Linked DNA regions of Paludisphaera rhizosphaerae. Each later gene encodes a partner of the first gene's protein in a complex. Links are inferred from orthologs where the notes say so. Each region holds a gene or a part of one and is shown on either strand. Other genes may lie near its edges. The genes, in order: accD, accB and G5C50_RS07790.

Region 1 (2,998 bases):
CCCGAGCGGGCCGGCTGAGAACCTTGTCAGAATTGATCCTGGATGGTAGAACGAGACGATACGATGAGGTGCGAAGCCCCGTCAAATTGAAGGCTCAGCCTGCGAACACGGCGACCTACTTGCGGGCTCGCCGTCCAGAAGACACCAGCCCTCCACCCTCCCGCCGGCCGCGCGAAGGGCCTCCGATTGACGGGAGGACCCGACGTCGCTTCCGTCGCCCCGGGCCGATTCACGACGAGTAACGATGGCCGCGTTGATGTCATCGCAGGTTTTGCTCATCCGCCCCGGCGCGACGCTCTACGACGAGCAGAACCGCGTCCAGGGCGTTCTCGACATCCCCCTCAGCGAACAGGGCCGCTCCGAGGTCGACCGGCTGGCCGAGCGCCTCGCCGCCCGTGGAGACGCTCCTCGCCTGGCGGCCCTTTACTGCGGGCCGGGGGAGAGCGTGGTTCGCACGGCCGAGATCGTCGGTAAGGCGTTGGGGCTGCGTCCCAAGCGGATCGATGAGTTCCGCAACCTCGACCAGGGGCTCTGGCAGGGCCTCCAGATCGAGGAGATCCGCCGTCGAAACACTCGCCTCTTCCGGCAGTGGATCGACGATCCTCGGACCATTCGACCACCCCAGGGCGAGACGATCGAGGAGGCGATGGAACGCGTCCGGGCGGCCTTCCGCCCTCTTTTCCGCCGCCACCAGTCCGAGGCGTTCGGGCTGGTCGCCGGCGAGCCGCTGGGCCGCCTGATCGCCGCTTACCTGAAACGCGTCCCCCGACTCCAGCTCGACGAATTCCTCCCCTGTTGCGGCTTCGAGCGGATCGAGGTCCACGCCGACGTCCTCGGCGGCAACGGCTCCTCTTGACAAGATCGCCCCGCCGGTGTGACCTGGGGGCTCCCCTGCACCGTTCCTACAGGAGTAAGATCGCCCATGGCCGCCAAAGGAGGACCCCTGCACGCCTGGCATGGGCATTTCGAAGCCAAGCGCGTCCCCGAAGGCGTCTGGATGCGCTGCGACGGCTGCGGCGCGACCCTCTTCCGCAAGCAGGTCGAGCAGAACCTCAGCGTCTGCCCGGAATGCAACCACCACATGCCCCTGACGGCTCAGGACCGCATCCGCCAACTCCTCGACACCGACACCTTCGAGGACTGGTTCTCCGACCTCAAGCCGGCCGACCCTCTGGAGTTCGACGACCGCCGGCCTTACCCCGAACGGGTCAAGGCCGAGCAAGCGCGGACCGGGCTCAACGAGGCCGCACTTGTCGGCCAGGGCTTCATCAAGGGCCGCCGCATCGTCTTCGGCATCACCGACAGCGGCTTCATCATGGGGAGCATGGGCTCGGTCGTCGGCGAGAAGCTGACCCGCGCCGTTGAGGAGGCCACTCGCCAGAAGCTGCCGCTGGTGATCGTCTCCGGCTCCGGCGGCGGGGCCCGGATGCACGAGGGGATCTACTCCTTGATGCAGATGGCCAAGGTCTCCACGGCTCTGGGACGCTATCGCTCTGCGGGGGGCCTGTTCATCAGCGTCCTGACCCATCCCACAATGGGAGGGGTCGCCGCCAGCTTCGCCTCGCTGGGCGATATCATCATCGCCGAACCGAAAGCCCTCATCGGCTTCGCCGGCCCCCGGGTCATCGAGCAGACCGTGCGCGAGCGACTCCCCGAGGGCTTCCAGACCAGCGAGTTCCACCTCCAGCACGGCTTCGTCGATCGGATCGTTCATCGCCGAGACCTCAAGAGCCTGATCGCCCAGCTCATCGACTTCACGACAGCCTGACAGTCTTCCCCCCCTTGCCGTCCTGTCCGAGCAGGTCGAGCAACAGGTTGTCGTGCGGGTAAGGATGGCCGAGGTACTGGCGGAAGCCCTCGGCCTTATCGACGCCGATCTCCTTCCCGCGGACCTCGCCCCAGCGCTTCTGGCTCTCCAGGTACTCGTCGATCCCGTGCTGCCGCAGCAGCCACTCCCGCTGGCTGGCGTGGCAGGCGAGCATTTCACGCTTGGTCTCGAAGACGTCGGTCACGTCGACGTGGAAGGCCACCGGCAAGGGGCGACCGTCGCGGTCGATCCCTTCCAGTGAGTCGACGAAATACAGGTGGGGGATGTAGTCGATCGCCTTCGCCGGCTCCCACTGCCGGGTCGCGTAGTTCGGACAACCGGCCGCGAAGCAGGCGTCGCGAACCAGCAGGCTGGTCATCTCGTGGTCGCAGAGGTAGTCGACCGGCGGAGCAGTCAGGATCACGTCGGGCCGAATCCGCCGAACGGCCTCCGTCACGCGCCGTCGCGACTCGTCGTCGTTAAAGATGGCCAGGTCCCGGAATTCCAGGCAGAGATACTCGGCCCCGATCAGGTCGGCCGCCGCCTTGGCCTCGGCGCGGCGGATGGCGGCGATCGCCTCGCAATCGTGCTCGGCGCTGCCGCAATCGCCCGGAGTCATCGTGGCGATCGTCACAGCGTGGCCACTCTTTAGGAGCAGAGCCAGAGCCCCCGCACACTGAAATTCGACGTCGTCGGGATGGGCGTGGATGGCCAAAATGCGCTTTTGTGTGTGCATCGGTGATGGGTCCGAATCCGTCGGCGGTGGAAAAAAGAACCGGCTCAGGGTACCCCAGGGAGTACGCCTAAAGCAAGAATCGGGATGATGTTGCGCTCCAATTCAGAAGTCCGTGCAAGGGATGGATGGGTTGTAGCCGAAAAATGTATTGGCGTGCGCTAGACGACCGCTGTACATTACCCACAAAGGGCCAGGTAGTGATCGCCCGTCCGCTGCGCTTATTTCCATGCCCCGACGGGCTGCCCGGCCGTCTTGCGACCCCACCCGAACGGAGCCCACCATGGCCGACCTCGACTCGCTCACATCGCGGCAACGCGAGATCTACAGCTTCATCAGGAGCAAGATTCAAGGACGAGGCTACGGTCCCACGGTGCGGGAAATCGGTCTTCATTTTCAGATCAAGAGCCCTAACGGCGTGATGTGCCACCTGAAGGCACTGCAGAAGAAGGGCTTGA
Region 2 (2,942 bases), on another replicon or contig:
ACGTCGCCGCCCTGCTGGTCGTCGACCCTTCCAACGTCGCCTACCTGACCGGCTTCACCGGCGATTCCTCCTACCTCCTCGTCGGCCGCGACGGCCGCGACATGGTCCTCTCGGACGGCCGATTCACGACCCAACTGGAACAGGAATGCCCCGGCCTGGAAGCCTACATCCGGCCCAACGTCCAACCGATGACCAAGGCGGTCGCCGAGATCGCCGAGAAGCTCCGGCTCCCCTCGCTCGGATTCGAGGCCTCCCACCTCAGCGTCGCGGATTTCGAGGCCGTCAAAGGCGAACTCAAGTCGACGAGCCTTGCCCCGACGACCGGCCTGGTCGAAAAGCTCCGGCAGATCAAGGACAATGAGGAAGTCGGCCTGATCCGCGAGGCCGTCGCCATCGCCCAGGACGCCTTTTTAAGACTCAAAAGGGAATTGAAAGCCGGAGAGACGGAGAAGGAGGCGGCCGACCGCCTGGAAGCCCACATGCGAGCCCTGGGGGCGACGGGGACGAGTTTTCCGTCGATCGTCGCGGTGGGGGTGCGGGCCGCCCTTCCTCATGCGCGGCCGACTTCGGAGACCCGAATCGGCGACGACGATTTCGTCCTGATCGACTGGGGGGCCTGCGGCCGATCCTATAAGAGCGACTTGACGCGGGTGGTTGTAACCGGTAACGTCACACCGAAATTCGAAGAGGTCTATGGGGTCGTTCTTGAGGCTCAGAAACGGGCCGTCCAGGCGATCCGCCCCGGTGTCAAGGCCCAGGACGTGGACGCCGAAGCCCGCTCGTACATCGAGCAAGCGGGGTTCGGCCGTTTTTTTGACCATGGCCTGGGCCACGGGATCGGCATGGACGTCCACGAGGGGCCCCGCCTCCGCCGGGAGTCGCCGACGATCCTGGAGCCCGGGATGGTCGTGACCGTCGAGCCCGGCATCTATCTGCCCGAGTGGGGCGGCGTCCGGATCGAGGACGACGTCCTGGTGACGCCGGACGGCCGCGAGGTTCTGTCGAGTCTCCCCAAGGAACTCGACTCCGTGCGGGCTTGACGCCGTCCGCCGCGACGAATCGGGCGAGACCGGAAGTTCGGGCCGTCCCGTAGTCGGGAATGAGCGACCCGCGCCGCCAAGAAGGTGGACGGCGGCGATCCGAGACCAAGAGGAGTGGAGCGAAGGTATGGCCGAGCAGGGTCCCGAGGTGAGAAGCGGCGAGCCGCTGGATGTTAAGAAAGTCCACCATCTCGTCAAGCTGATGAAGAAGTACGACCTGAGCGAGGTGGAAATCACCGACGGCCCGTACAGCGTCCACCTGCGGCGTCGGGGCGCCGAGACGGTCGCGCCCGCCGGCCTCCCCGCCTATCCGGCCGCCTACGCCCCGGCTCCGGCTCCCGTCGCCCCGCCGGCCGCTCCGACGACCGCCGCCCCTTCCGAACCGGCCGCTGGGCCGAAGACCATCGTCATCGAGAGCCCGATGGTGGGCACGTATTACTCGTCGGCCTCGCCCGACGCCCCGCCGTTCGTCTCGGTCGGCTCGGTCATCCAGTCCGCGACGACCCTCTGCATCATCGAGGCCATGAAGGTCTTCACCGACATCCCCGCCGGCGTCTCGGGGACGATCGCCGAGATCCTCGTGAAGAACGGGCAGCCGGTCGAGTTCGGCCAGCCCATGTTCCGCGTCGTCCCCGCCTGATCAGCCCGTCCCGTCGACCGAGGTGGTGAAGTCCGATGTTCCAGAGGATACTGGTCGCCAATCGGGGCGAGATCGCGCTGCGGGTCATCCGGGCGTGCAAGGAGCTGGGGGTCGAGGTCGTCGCGGTTTATTCCCAGGCCGACCGCGACGCCCCCTACCTGGAGCTGGCCGACCGCGCCATCTGCATCGGCAAGGCGGCATCGGTGGACAGCTACCTGAACATCCCCCGGCTGATCGCCGCGGCCGAAGTCGCCGACGTCCAGGCGATCCACCCCGGCTACGGGTTCCTCAGCGAGAACCCCCAGTTCGCCGAGATCTGCCGAAGCTGCAACTTCGAGTTCATCGGCCCGCCGCATGAGGCGATCCGCAAGATGGGCCTGAAGACCGAGGCCAAGGTGATCGCCTCCCAGGCGAAGGTCGCCAGCGTGCCTGGCTCCGACGGCGCCATCGACTCCGAGGCCGAGGCGATCCGCGTCGCCAAGTCGATCGGCTTCCCGGTGCTGATCAAGGCCGCGGCCGGCGGCGGCGGCAAGGGGATGCGCGTCTGCCGCGACGAGGCGTCGCTGCCGAGCTCGATCCAGGCCGCCCGCAACGAGGCCCAGGCCGCGTTCAAGAACCCGTCGATCTACCTGGAGAAGTACATCGACCGCCCCCGGCACGTCGAGGTCCAGATCCTCGCCGACCTGCACGGCAACGTCGTCCACTGCTGGGACCGCGACTGCTCCCTCCAGCGCCGGCATCAGAAGCTCGTCGAGGAGGCCTCCGCCGCCCTGCCGATGGAGGTCCGCGAGAAGCTCGGCGAGGCCGCCGTCCGGCTGGCGAAGGCCGTCGGCTACACCAACGCCGGCACCTGCGAGTTCCTCGTCGACTCCGAGAACAACTTCTACTTCATCGAGGTCAACGCCCGGATCCAGGTCGAGCACCCGGTCTCCGAGGAGATCACCGGCATCGACCTGGTCCAGCAGCAGATCCGGATCGCCGCCGGCGAGCCTCTCCCCTTCCGCCAGGAAGACGTGAAGTCGGAAGGCCACGCGATCGAGGTCCGGATCAACTCCGAGGACCCTGACCACGACTTCCGCCCCTCCGCCGGCCGGATCACCGCGCTGACGGTCCCCGGAGGCCCCGGCGTCCGCTGGGATTCCCACGTCCGCGCCGGCTATTCGGTCCCGCCGAATTACGACTCGCTCGTCGGCAAGCTGATCGTCCACGCCCCTTCCCGCGCCGAGGCCATCGGCCGGATGCGCCGGGCGCTCGACGAGCTG
Region 3 (3,050 bases), on another replicon or contig:
GAGATTGGCGACGAGCGGCGGCGCGGCAAGTGCGGAAGATCGTATCGGCGGCTATCGCGTCGTCCGGGTGCTCCATGCCGGCTCCACCGCCCTGGTCATGGAGGTCGTCGATGACTCCACCCATCGTCGCCTGGCCGTAAAACAACTTGCTCCCTCACGTTGCGACGACTCGTCCGAACGCCGCAAGTTCGCCTTCGAGGCCAAGGTCGGGCTTGATCTGCATCACCCCAACCTGATCCGAGTCCTGGAGTACGTCCCCGACCGCGAGCCTTACTTCGTCATGGAGTACTTCCAGGCCCCCAACCTAAAGCTTCCCCTGGTGAAGCCCACGGCCTACCCCATGCCGAAGGACCATCTCCACAAGATCATCCGCCAGGCCGCCACCGGACTGGCCTACATGCATGACAAGGGTTGGGTCCACCGCGACGTGAAGCCGGAGAACATCCTGGCCAACGCCGCCGGCGAAGTCCGGGTGATCGACTACAACATCGCCCTGAGGGCTCGTTCCGGCCTGGCTCGGCTCTTTTCCGGCAAGGTTCCTCGCCAGGGGACGGGGACCTACGTGGCCCCGGAGCAGATCCGCTGCGAGTCCCCCGCACCAACGGCTGACATCTACAGCTTCGGCTGCACCTGCTACGAGCTGACCTGCGGACGGCCTCCGTTTCGGGCCAACTCTCAGCAAGAGCTGCTGAGCAAGCATCAGCGCGAGCGGCCCATACCGCTCTCCTCGCGCGACGAACAGATCACCCCTGAGTTCAACGACCTGATCATGCGGACGCTCCGCAAGCAGCCCGAAGAACGCCTTGCGACCCTTCACGAGTTCCTGACCGCCTTCCGGAATATTCGGATTTATCGAAACGACCCCGATCCGCAAGCCGATAATCAGTAAGAGCCGTATCGCGGATCGATCGAAAGTCCGACGCCCGCCCGTTCCCGAGGATCATGCCCGCCATGCGCAGCGCCCACGAACAGCGACTCCCCTTCGAAGCCCCCATCTACGAGATGGAGCAGCGGCTCGTCGACATGGAGACGCAGTACGCCAAGAACCGCGCCGGGGGCGAAGGCTCGAAGGTCGGCGACCAGATCCGCCTCCTCCGCCGCGAATTGGCCGGGCTGAAGCGTGAGATCTACTCGCAACTGGACCCCTGGCAGACGGTGCAGGTCTCGCGGCATCCCCAGCGACCCCAAACGCGCGACTACATCGACCTGATCTTCGACCAGTTCCTGGAGCTGCACGGCGACCGGGCCATCGGCGACGACCAGGCCATCGTCACCGGTCTGGGCTACCTGGACGACATGAAGGTCATGTTCATCGGCCACCAGAAGGGGAAGAACCTGGCCGAGCGCACGGCCTGCCACTTCGGCTGCGCCCACCCCGAAGGCTATCGCAAGGCGCTCCTGAAGATGCGGTTCGCCGAGAAGTTCGGCCTGCCGATCGTCACCTTCATCGACACCCCCGGCGCCTATCCGGGGATCACGGCCGAGGAGCGCGGGCAGGCCGCGATCATCGCCGAGAATCTGATGGAGATGTCGGGCATCAAGACGCCCATCGTCTGCGTGGTGATCGGCGAGGGGGGGTCGGGAGGCGCGCTGGGGATCGGCATCGGCGACCACCTGGGGATGCTGGAGCACACGTACTACTCGGTCATCAGCCCCGAGGGCTGCGCCACGATCCTCTGGAAGGGGGCCGAGCACGCCCCCAAGGCGGCCGCCGCGCTGAAGTTCACCAGCCGCGACCTTCTCCGCTTCGGGATCATCGACGAGGTCGTGCAGGAGCCCCTCGGCGGCGCCCACCGCGACCACGCCGAGATGTCCGCCAACCTCAAGCAGTTCCTCCTCAGGAACCTCCGCAAACTCGTCGGCGTGCCGAAGGACGAGCTCCTCGACCGCCGCTACGAGAAGTACCGCAAGATCGGCGTCTTCCTCGACCAGGCCGCCGACGCCGAAGCCTCCGAGACGCTCCGCAACGGCCACGCCTCGGCTGTCTGAGGCGACGGTCCCTGACATCACATCAAGGTGCGACGATGGCCGCCGCAAAGCGCAAGGGGCTCTCCGTCGAGGACCTGATGGTTTTTACCGCGACGGCGGCCGTCGTCCTGTCCTTGATCCCGCAACCATCGGCGCCGCACCGAAGGTCGGAGGCGCCGTTCATCGCCTGGTGCCTCCTGCCGATCCCCGTCTTCGCGACGAGATGGTATCGCAGAGCTCGCCCAGTCCTGGTCCGTCGCCTGGGAGTTAGAGGAACGGCCCCCGGGGATCTCGACGACGAATTTGAGATTTCGTCACCCTTCCCGAAGGTCGAGATCCAACCTCGGTTGTTCGACGAACTGGTCGGGAACCTCTGGGACGCGCTCGGGGTGATCTGGATCGTCGCCTCGTTGCTCACTCTCATTCCACCAGTCGGGGAGATCATCATAGGCCTGGGATTCATGTGTCTCGGGACTTTGGCGACGATCCTCCTCCTCAGCGTCCTCGATCGAAACGCCCTCCCCTTCCTGCTGGTCGGGGCCTATGTGATCGGGGGGATCTTGGTAGCCGTCCTGACCGATCAGTGAGATTCACCTACGCGTCTTCTTCGATCAACAATTGTCTCAATCCGGCCGGAGCATTTTTGAGCAAACGGCCTCAGCGGCGAATGAAATCCTTGCCTCCTCAACGTCCTCTCCTCATCGCATTCCTCGGCTTCGGCATCGCCTGCGGCGGTCCCGTGCCCGATGACGACCCGCCACGCCCGACGCCCGGCCTGGAGCTTCGCGACGAGGACTACGCCCAGGCCCGCGCCGGCTTCGCGACCAAGCTCGTCCGCCACGGGCCGTCGCCCGCGCCGAGCAATCCCGCCGCGACGCCGCCCGACGCCGTGGCTGTCGAATACCAGTCTGGCGACCTGCGGCTCCAGGCCTATCGAAACCAAAGGTCAGGCGACGGCGCGAAGCGACCGGCGGTGTTGTTCCTGCACGGCGGCTTCGCCTTCGGCGACGGCGATTGGGAGATGTCCCAGCCGTTTCGCGACGCTGGGTTCGTTGTGATGACGCCCCTCCTGCGCGGGGAGA

Evidence for each region.
Region 2: the proteins of accD (region 1) and accB are in contact, whole or in part, in a solved structure (PDB 8UXZ), measured with the Escherichia coli proteins. The link is inferred for Paludisphaera rhizosphaerae from one-to-one orthologs.
Region 3: the proteins of accD (region 1) and G5C50_RS07790 are in contact, whole or in part, in a solved structure (PDB 8UXZ), measured with the Escherichia coli proteins. The link is inferred for Paludisphaera rhizosphaerae from one-to-one orthologs.

The regions. Positions count from the first base shown.
Region 1 is NZ_JAALCR010000029.1:23,232-26,229, forward strand. The notes cover bases 1-2,845. They hold accD (acetyl-CoA carboxylase, carboxyltransferase subunit beta), read left to right. Parts: upstream 1-922; coding sequence 923-1,768; downstream 1,769-2,845. Other genes in these bases: G5C50_RS26395 (histidine phosphatase family protein), read left to right, coding at 245-856; G5C50_RS26405 (PIG-L deacetylase family protein), read right to left, coding at 1,755-2,543; lexA (transcriptional repressor LexA), read left to right, coding at 2,824-2,845. In the rest of the region: more of lexA, read left to right, coding at 2,846-2,998.
Region 2 is NZ_JAALCR010000004.1:83,899-86,840, forward strand. What follows is about bases 135-2,923. They hold accB (acetyl-CoA carboxylase biotin carboxyl carrier protein), read left to right. Parts: upstream 135-1,167; coding sequence 1,168-1,680; downstream 1,681-2,923. Other genes in these bases: G5C50_RS06465 (M24 family metallopeptidase), read left to right, coding at 135-1,040; accC (acetyl-CoA carboxylase biotin carboxylase subunit), read left to right, coding at 1,716-2,923. Also shown: more of G5C50_RS06465, read left to right, coding at 1-134; more of accC, read left to right, coding at 2,924-2,942. UniProt on the Escherichia coli protein: This protein is a component of the acetyl coenzyme A carboxylase complex; first, biotin carboxylase catalyzes the carboxylation of the carrier protein and then the transcarboxylase transfers the carboxyl group to form malonyl-CoA.
Region 3 is NZ_JAALCR010000005.1:53,263-56,312, forward strand. What follows is about bases 74-2,970. They hold G5C50_RS07790 (acetyl-CoA carboxylase carboxyltransferase subunit alpha), read left to right. Parts: upstream 74-951; coding sequence 952-1,989; downstream 1,990-2,970. Other genes in these bases: G5C50_RS07785 (serine/threonine protein kinase), read left to right, coding at 74-889; G5C50_RS07795 (hypothetical protein), read left to right, coding at 2,025-2,555; G5C50_RS07800 (alpha/beta hydrolase family protein), read left to right, coding at 2,645-2,970. Also shown: more of G5C50_RS07785, read left to right, coding at 5-73; more of G5C50_RS07800, read left to right, coding at 2,971-3,050. UniProt on the Escherichia coli protein: Component of the acetyl coenzyme A carboxylase (ACC) complex. First, biotin carboxylase catalyzes the carboxylation of biotin on its carrier protein (BCCP) and then the CO(2) group is transferred by the carboxyltransferase to acetyl-CoA to form malonyl-CoA.